DNA from 4 places in the Paenibacillus favisporus genome. Region 4 is predicted to be linked to each of the others. Evidence: riboswitches for the same ligand, from Rfam matches in the RefSeq annotation. Region 4 holds a riboswitch; each other region holds the start of a gene.
What was found. A riboswitch is a leader RNA that binds a small molecule or an ion and turns the genes downstream of it on or off. The one in region 4 is predicted to bind thiamine pyrophosphate.
Positions count from the first base shown of each region.

Region 1: it holds a riboswitch for thiamine pyrophosphate, as region 4 does, so the genes downstream of both, ABID47_RS27060 (ECF transporter S component) here and thiE (thiamine phosphate synthase) in region 4, are expected to answer to the same signal.
Region 2: it holds a riboswitch for thiamine pyrophosphate, as region 4 does, so the genes downstream of both, ABID47_RS19530 (ABC transporter substrate-binding protein) here and thiE (thiamine phosphate synthase) in region 4, are expected to answer to the same signal.
Region 3: it holds a riboswitch for thiamine pyrophosphate, as region 4 does, so the genes downstream of both, tenA (thiaminase II) here and thiE (thiamine phosphate synthase) in region 4, are expected to answer to the same signal.

Region 1 is NZ_JBEPLV010000007.1:161,620-163,818, reverse strand. It holds gene ABID47_RS27070 (SDR family oxidoreductase) at 1-51, shown strand, start outside; gene asd (archaetidylserine decarboxylase) at 70-864, opposite strand; TPP riboswitch at 1,146-1,259, shown strand; gene ABID47_RS27060 (ECF transporter S component) at 1,339-1,950, shown strand; gene ABID47_RS27055 (ABC transporter ATP-binding protein) at 1,943-2,199, shown strand, end outside.
Region 2 is NZ_JBEPLV010000004.1:373,182-375,380, forward strand. It holds gene ABID47_RS19525 (thiamine-binding protein) at 1-172, opposite strand, end outside; gene ABID47_RS19530 (ABC transporter substrate-binding protein) at 227-1,279, opposite strand; TPP riboswitch at 1,498-1,610, opposite strand; gene ABID47_RS19535 (VOC family protein) at 1,685-2,071, opposite strand.
Region 3 is NZ_JBEPLV010000003.1:644,478-646,676, forward strand. It holds gene ABID47_RS16110 (class I SAM-dependent methyltransferase) at 1-356, shown strand, start outside; gene ABID47_RS16115 (YrdB family protein) at 460-786, shown strand; TPP riboswitch at 921-1,025, shown strand; gene tenA (thiaminase II) at 1,165-1,863, shown strand; gene thiM (hydroxyethylthiazole kinase) at 1,860-2,199, shown strand, end outside.
Region 4 is NZ_JBEPLV010000002.1:109,364-111,562, reverse strand. It holds gene ABID47_RS08560 (thiazole synthase) at 1-377, opposite strand, end outside; gene thiS (sulfur carrier protein ThiS) at 386-583, opposite strand; gene thiE (thiamine phosphate synthase) at 567-1,214, opposite strand; TPP riboswitch at 1,358-1,467, opposite strand; gene yhbH (sporulation protein YhbH) at 1,706-2,199, shown strand, end outside.

The DNA.
Region 1 (2,199 bases), on a different contig from region 4:
GGCCGGTGGTTTCAGCGGATTATGCTCGCACTCCTGAGCAAAAAAGGCTGAGCCGGATTCGCTTCCGGTTCAGCCTTTATGCGGGTGCAGCTGACCGAGCAGCTGGCCCATGCGGACATGATCTCCGGTCCGGAGGTCTGTCCGCGGGGTGAATGCGCCGTCCTGGATCAGCAGCACGACGGTCGAACCGAACTCAAAATAGGCGAGCGGATCGCCGTTACGCCAGGAATTGGCGGTTTCGTCGTCGTAGCGGATGCTGCTGACATTCATGGCGCCGACTTTGACGACCGCGACTTCTCCCAGGGCTCCCTTGATATACGTAATCAGCCTCTCATTGCGGCACAGCACGGATTTCATCTGGGTCATGCCAAAATCATTAACCGGGTAGCATCGTCCCTTGATATGCTCGCTCTCCACCTTCACACCTGTGATTGGAGAGTGGATCCGGTGGTAGTCTGTAGGGCTGAGGTACAGCACAAAGACATAGCCATGTTTATATAACTCCAGGTGGGGAGAGAAATTAAGCAGCTCCGCCACCGAATAATCCTGCCCTTTCACGTTCAGAATCGTGCCTGAGGTGATTTCACCCATTGCGGTGATCTTGGCGTCGACGGGGCTCGTGAGTACGTGCTCGCCTTCGTGAATTGGACGCATGCCGGGCTTCAGCCGCCGCGAAAAAAATTCGTTGAGCGTGCGGTATTCATAGATTTCTTTCTCCGCTTCATGCGCAGGGATCTGATAGCTTTTGATAAAAGTAGGGATGACCCCTCTGCTGAGCCGGCTGTGCGAGAAGCGTCCCATCATGGAAGAGAGCCACTTTCGCGAGGAGAGCTCTGTCATGAGCCGCAGTAATTTCTTTGTCATGCCTAATCTCCCTTCCATACGTGCCTGTAGCACTCTGAATATATTGACATAGAACGGCTATCAAATCAATATGCAACAAAGGCTGGAAACCGCCCCGGAGAAAAATGGTATTGCCAATCCTTCGAGGATCATGTATTTTGGAATCAATACGGGCCCGATGCCGACTCATCGCGGCGAGGTGCCTGTTACACGGAATCGAACCCAAGCTTCTCATCGCTTTGGACGGCGATGGCTCCGGGACCAGGAGGCGGCGATGCCGCGCCTTGCGTTCATCTGTGTACATATGGGAATACGGGAGCTCGAGCGAATCGGGCTGAGAGTGCAGCTAATGAACCGCTGCTGACCGGGAATCTGATCTGGATAATGCCAGCGTAGAGAATTCAAGTCCTTTTATGGGCTTATTTGACGATCTCCCTCGCTTATCCAGGGGGTTTTTTTATTGCCCAATTTTGGAAAAAGAAAGGATGTTGTCAAATGAACAGCAGTACGATGCAGATGGATCGACCGAAGGGGCTGAAGCTCAGCGACCTGCTCGTGACGATTCTGCTCTCCCTCGTGATCGGGGTGGTGTACCATTTTTGGGGTTCGGTGAACGACTTGTTCAAGCCGCTGTTTTTCCAAGCGGATGAGCTGATGTACGGTATGTGGTTCCTCGCCTCGACGCTTGCCGCGCTGCTGATCCGCAAGCCCGGCGTAGCCCTCCTGGCCGAGGTTGCCGCGGCTCACGTGGAAATTCTGTTCGGCAGTGAATGGGGCCTTCAGCTGGCGATTTACGGCGTAGCGCAAGGTCTTGCCGCAGAGCTGATCTTCGCCCTGTTCCGTTACCGCAAATTCTCCATGGGGGTAGCGGCGCTGGCCGGTATGGCTTCGGGATTGGGATCATTCCTGGTGGATGTGTACTACGGCTACGTCACGGACTATACGACATGGATGATCGTGTTCAAGTACGTGATGCGGTTAATCAGCTCGGCGGTACTCGCAGGGTACCTGGCGTATGCCCTGACCAAAGCTTTGGAAGCAACCGGAGTAACCCAGCTGCTCCGGCCGGTGACAGCCAAGGATTATGAAGCGCTCGATCATGACTGAGGCTAACCGGGGAGCCGCGACGATGCAGCATCCGGCGGTGCATGAGACGGGTCAAGGAGCGGGTCAAAGGGCGGATCAAGGGAGCGGGCAAATTGCCGTTTCGGTAACGGACCTGCGCCTGAAGTTTCCGGGTGAGAGGGCGTTCGTGTTCAAGGATGTTTCCCTGTCCGTGCCGGCCGGGGAAAAGGTGCTTCTGCTCGGCCCAAGCGGATGCGGGAAATCGACGCTGCTGCAGGTGCTCGGCGGGTT
Region 2 (2,199 bases), on a different contig from region 4:
CGACGTCCAACAGCTCCTCCAGCTCGCCCTCCATCGTCGTTTCCAGCGGGTGCACCTCATGTTTCACGCCGGACTGCTGAATGACCTCAATGGCACGGTCGACGTAGGCGTAAGAGTCTTCGTTGCCCGGCGTCTTCGGGATCACCTGAATGCTTAACAGCGTATTGGCCATGCGAATCAACTTCCTCTCTTGATAAGATTACGTGTATTTTAGGTTAGATGTGGCTTACTGTTCCGGCAAAAAGTCGTTCGTGTACGCGCTCTTCACGTCCAGCGGCTTGTCCAGCAGCTTGTGCTCGTACATCCAATCGGAATAGCCCTTCCAGATTTGTTCCTTCTGCTCGCCCCAGCGGGCTGCGTCGTCCTGATATTTAGGACTTAACCATTTCTGGCTTTCGATCACCAGCTGCTTATCGAGGTCCGGCACGTCCTTCAGCAGCAGGTTGGCAGCTTCTTCCGGCTTGTCGATCGCGTACTGGTAACCTTTGGCGGTCGCGCGCATAAACGCTTTGACCAGCTCAGGGTCGTCCTTGATCTGCTTTTCGTTCGTTACGAGAACCGGCGTGTAGTAGTCCAGCTTCTCGGAATAATCTTTGACATACAGCATGTCCAGCGGCTCGCCGCGCAGCTTCGCCTCGATTCCGGTCCAGCCGTAGAAGATCCAGGCGAAGTCGATGTCCCGCTTCACGGCGGTAAAATAATCGGCGTCGCCCATGTTGACGATTTTTACCTTCTTCACGTCCGCCTTGTCGATCTCCATGATGGAGCCCATGACGGCTTCCTCCACAGGGGAGCCCCAGCCGCCGTAGGTTTTGCCTTCGAAATCCTTCGGCGTCTTGATGCCCCGGTCCACCGGTGCGGCAAAGCCCGACGTATTGTGCTGGATGACCGCGGCAATCGAGACGAGCGGCACGCCCTGCGTGCGGGCCTGGGTCACACTCTCCTGATAGCTAACGCCGAAAGGTGCTTTGCCGGAAGCGACCATGGCGTCCGCGCCGGTGGAGCCCGGCTGCACGATCTCGACGTTCAAGCCTTCGTTTTTATAGTAACCCAAGTCTTTGGCGACGTAGAGTCCGGTATGGTTCGTGTTGGGCGTCCAGTCGAGGACAACTTTGACGTCCTTCAGCGGCTTCGCTGCAGTGTCGTCCTGGCCTGCCGTGCTGTCGGAAGCGGATGTGCCTTCTCCGCTGCCCGTATTGTTTTGGCTGCCGCCGCATCCGGCAAGCGCCAGTACGAGCATGCAGACCAGCAGCAGCAAGCCGATCGATTTGTTCTTCATGGCTTTCTCTCTCCTTTGATGTCCGGCCGTTCTTATTCTCTCTGTGGAAGCAACGACCGGTGATCCCCTCTCCCTGTTATATTTAGAATCGTAAGCCGATCTGAGTGACTGAATCATAGAAAGCATTCGCAAGGCGTAATCCCGTTTTTCACTAGTATGAATGAAAAAAGCGCCCCGTAAACGGGACGCTTCATATGCGCAAGATTAGCACGGCTTGTATGCCGTGACAAACGGTTTCCTACGCTGGCATTACCCAGATCAGGTTAAAAGGGTCAGTATCTTGAAGGGATACAATCTCAGCCGGCCAATTCCAGCACCCCGGATTCTATAAGGTTTTCGGGTTGTTTTCCTCCCATATTATAGTCCATCCCCATGGGGGTGTCCAGACATCCGCCCGATTCCAGATTATCTCTGGAAAAATTCGATCCATTCTTTTTCCGGACCATAGATAAAGAAGTATTGGTATCCGTTGGGCAGGGTTACGATTTCCTGATCGATCAGCTCCACGCCGTCGAGCGCCTGAATCCGCTCAAATTCCTTCTGAATATCGTCGACATGGATCGCAAAATGGTGCACCGTGCCTTCGGCCGGCAGGTCGTAGCTGTAGCCTTGAATGAGCTCGATTTCCGTCTCGTTGCTGCCCCCGAAGCCGAGAAACGCCAGCTGGAACACGCCGTTGGTGTGCGTCAGCCTGCCCTTCAGCTCCAGGCCCACGATCTCGGTATAAAATCGGATGGTTGACTCCAAATCCCGTACGACGATGCCGACATGATCCAAACGTTTATTAGCCATATGTATGAGCTCCTTTTCATAGTACTTATAAGTAATGGGTTTGCCCTAAATTAAGGCCATTATAGCATTTAAATCCGAGTTGTAAGGCAACTTTATGCAAACATCATTGTTTATAAATTATAGGCTGT
Region 3 (2,199 bases), on a different contig from region 4:
GGGATCCTTTGTTCCGTGAGTTTCAGCGGGTATTGAAGCCTGGAGGAACGTTATTGTTTTCGGTGCATCATCCGTTTATGGACTTTACTGTTTTTAAGAGACCGGATTATTTTGTACGGGAGCTGCTTGTAGACAGGTGGACGAAGAAAGAGGCAGGCAGCGTTGAAGTGACGTTCTTCCGTAGACCCCTGCAGGAAATCGTCAATATGACGTCAAGCTGGTTTGTACTGGACCGGGTTGTCGAACCAAGGCCGGTTCCCGAGTTTCTGGAGCGGCTGCCGGAGTCGGCCGACTTCTACCAGCGGATTCTGCATCACCCGCATTTTTTAATTGTGAAAGCTCACAAGCCGGAGTGAGAGAGGAAGAGTCGCCGCGAGAGGCAAGAAACGATCGGCATAATTTTACTGAGAATGGCTTCATTCCAAAGGCCCTGACCGGCCCAAAATGGAGGGTTTGGCAATGATTGTGATCGACCTTATCTTTTTTCTAATGGAGCTGTGCGCACTGGCAGCCTTTTGCCTGTGGGGATTTAAACTGGATACCGCCTTGTGGATCCGTATCGTGGCAGGAATAGGTTCGCCGGTTGTCGTTGCTGTTTTTTGGGGCATGTATGTCGCACCGAAAGCGACCTTCCCGGTGACGCTTCCCGTCCGGGCTGTGCTGCAGCTGATCGTATTTGGACTGGCCGCGGCTGCGCTGTACGGATCGGGTTATCGAACGGCCGCCGTCATTTATGCGGCTGTCGTCATCGTCGAGATGATCCTTTCTTACGCGTTGAAAAGATAAACACTTGAAGGTGGCAGGAAATCCGCTTAAACGATCGACAAGCTTTTTCCCGGTATCCCGCCAGCAGCTTTTTTTGTTTGACAACACCGGCAAACGGAGCTACAGTTAATCATGAACTTGTAAAATATCATACGAAAATCCACTAGGGGAGCTGCGGAGGCAGCTGAGACAAGTGATCGCTTGGACCCTTTGAACCTGATCCGGTTAATACCGGCGGAGGGAAGTGGAGCAGGCCTATACATACGCATCTTTCTTGATGAGATACATTCAGGATGATACTGCAAATAGCGGCCGCTCCATTTCGGGGCGGCTTTTTTGTGTTGGCTTCCCCGCGCCCCGACAAGCGATTTTCGTCAAAATTTACGGAGGTGCATGATCATGGCCCGGTTTACCGAAGAATTGAGACACGCGGCAGATCCTATTTATCAAGCGATCTTCAAACATCCGTTTGTACGGGGGATTGCGGAAGGTACCTTGTCCAAGGAGCAGCTGATTCACTATGTGAAGCAGGATTTTGAATACTTGAACGCCTACATCCGGATCTATGGCATTGCCATATCCCGATGTGATTGCCGGCAGACGACCGCACTTTTCAACGAACAGATCTCGTTTATTTTGAACAGCGAAACGCATCCCCACCAAAACTTTTGTGATGTCGCCGGTGTTGCATATGAGGAATTGCAAGGCTATCCGCTGGCTCCATCGGCCAATCATTACATCCGGCATATGCTGAACGTCGCCCACGAAGGGGGACTTGAGGATATTGTAGCTGCGCTGTTACCTTGCCCGTGGACCTATACGGAAATCGGCCAACGTCTGCTGGAGGAAGTCCAGCCGGAGAAATCCCATCCGTTTTATGAATGGATGCACTTTTACGGGGACCGGGAAAGCGGCGTGACGGTAGAGCTGCGGCGGCTGCTCGACGAATGGGCGGAGGGTCTGCCTCCCGCAAGAAAAAAACGGCTGATGGAGCATTTTCTGACCAGCTGTCAGCTGGAGTACATGTTCTGGGATATGGCGTTTACGCTTGAGGATTGGCCGGTTTCCCTGGCTGCAGCGGAAGGGGTGGGACGATGACCGCCGATATGTTTCCGTCCGGACTCATCCAGCTTCCTTTACGGATAAAAGAGCAGCGTCCGCTCATTCACAACATGACGAATGTGGTCGTGACCAACTTTACGGCCAACGGCCTGCTTGCCCTTGGCGCCTCCCCGGTAATGGCCTATGCCAAAGAGGAGGTAGCCGATATGGCTCGGGTCGCCCAAGCCGTCGTCCTGAATCTCGGAACGCTGAGCAGCGAATTGGTGGAAGCGGCGATCAGCGCCGGCCGATCGGCGAATGATCATGGCGTTCCGGTGTTCCTGGACCCCGTCGGCGCGGGAGCAACCGCATTTCGCACGGAGGCTGCGCTGC
Region 4 (2,199 bases):
TTGACCAATATTTCCGTCGCTTTTAACGTTTCAATCGGATCGGGCAGGAGCGTGCGCTTATTCGCGCTAATCTCCACCTTGATCCAGTCGCTGAGTCCCGAAGCCCGCGCCAGGCGGGCAATCCGGACCGCCTCATCAGCCGTTGTCGCTCCGGAGGTGTTGGGAAGATAGATGTATTTCTGGGGCTCCACATGCTGCAGAATCGAGTCATCCTCCACCGAATCGAGATGGATCCGGCGGATGGCGAACGTCAGCACCTCAGTTCCCGAAGCTTTGATCGCCTCCATCTGCACATAAGGATCGGGGAACAGCCCGGTCCCCAAAAACAACCGCGACGACAGTTCCTGTCCGCCAACCTGCCAATTATCTATGCTCATTTTTCCCCTCAACCTCCCGCTACGAAATGGACCAGCTCCAGCTTCATTCCAGGTACAACCGGAGTCGTCTCCCACTGCTCAATCTTCAGCACCTGTCCGTCCGCTTCCACCATGACCGGCCTGCCGGACAGCCCCAGCAAGCGGAGGACATCGGCTACCGTCTCGGCCGCCAGCTCCCGCTTTGTTCCGTTAACGACCAGTTCCATCCGCCGCTCCTCCTCTACCTTCAAGCTTGTGAATGAACGCCCGGCATACCGCTTCCGGGTCAGGGCTGCCGACGATTTCGCTCACCGCGCAGACGCGGCTCGCACCGGCCCGGATCACTTCGTCCACGTTGCCCAGCTTGATGCCGCCAATCGCCACAAACGGGATGTTAATGACCCCGGCGACTTCCCGAATGTACGAAAGACCGACCGGATCCACCACATCGGCTTTCGTAGCCGTCGCATAGATCGGCCCGACGCCGATATAATCCGCCCCTTCCGCTTCGGCGAGCTGCGCTTCGGAAATCGCATGGGTGGATATGCCGATGATCTTGGAACCGACAAGCTTTCTGGCTTCCGCGATCGGCATATCGCCTTGACCGAGGTGAATCCCGTCCGCATCCACCTCCATCGCGATATCAACGTGATCGTTCACGATAAAAGGAACGCCGTAGCGGCGGGTCAGCTCCCGCAGCTCTGCTGCCTTGCGCAGCAGCTCTTCCCTGCCGCTTGTTTTGTCGCGGAATTGAACGATGTCCGCGCCTCCCCGAATAGCTTGCTCCATCACGTCCACCAGCCGGCGTCCCGGATGGAACGTCTCGCCGGTAATCGCATACAGACGAAAATCGACCATGACTGCTTCTCCTCTCTTCCCTTTGCCATTCCCTCCATTTCATGCCGGCTTCTATCATCGCGAAGGGTAAGCCCTCGTCTTGCGAAAGCGCCCTCTTACCCGGTTAACACAAAAAAACCATTCGAGAAATACACGAATGGCACCGCAATTCGAATGATATTCTCTACGCCAGCATTACCTGGATCAGATTAACGGTCCGCAGCATAAGGCTGCCATCTCAGCCGGACTTCATCCAGCACCCGCATTCCTATTTAATTTCACAACCACTATAGCCCAAACTGCTGACTTTTGGCAATAGCCAGAGTGAGATCACCGGCATCGGAACGCTTATCTCATCCATAGCAGCGATTCTCGCAAAATTTCATATATTTGGGTGCGGCAAACTTCTTATTTTATCTCTTGCGTCATCACATATCGTCCCCGCCCGTGAATATAAATGTTTAACAAGCCAAAGTTTGTGCTGAGTATGGGAACATGGGAGGTGCCTGAACATGCCATCAGACGATCATTCGCTGTTTGTGGTGTCCAAGGAGGACTGGTCACTGCACCGGAAAGGGTACCAGGATCAGGTCCGCCATCAGGAGAAGGTTAAGGAAATTATCAAGCAGAACCTGCCCGACCTGATCACAGAAGAAAACATCGTGATGTCGGACGGTAAGCAAATCATCAAGGTGCCCATCCGGAGCCTCGATGAATACCGTTTCATTTATAACTACCAGAAGCAAAAGCATGTCGGCCAGGGAGACGGCGACAGCCAGGTGGGAGACGTGCTGGGCAGGGATCCGGTGCAAAAGCCGGGTCAAGGCGAAAAAGCCGGTGACCAGCCCGGCCAGGACATTATGGAAGCCGAGATCAGCCTCGAGGACTTGGAGAACATGCTGTTCGATCAGCTGGAGCTGCCGAATATGAAGCCGAAAGAGCAGCAGGAAGTCGAAACCGAATCGATCACGTTCAACGACATCCGCAAAAAAGGCATGCAGTCCAA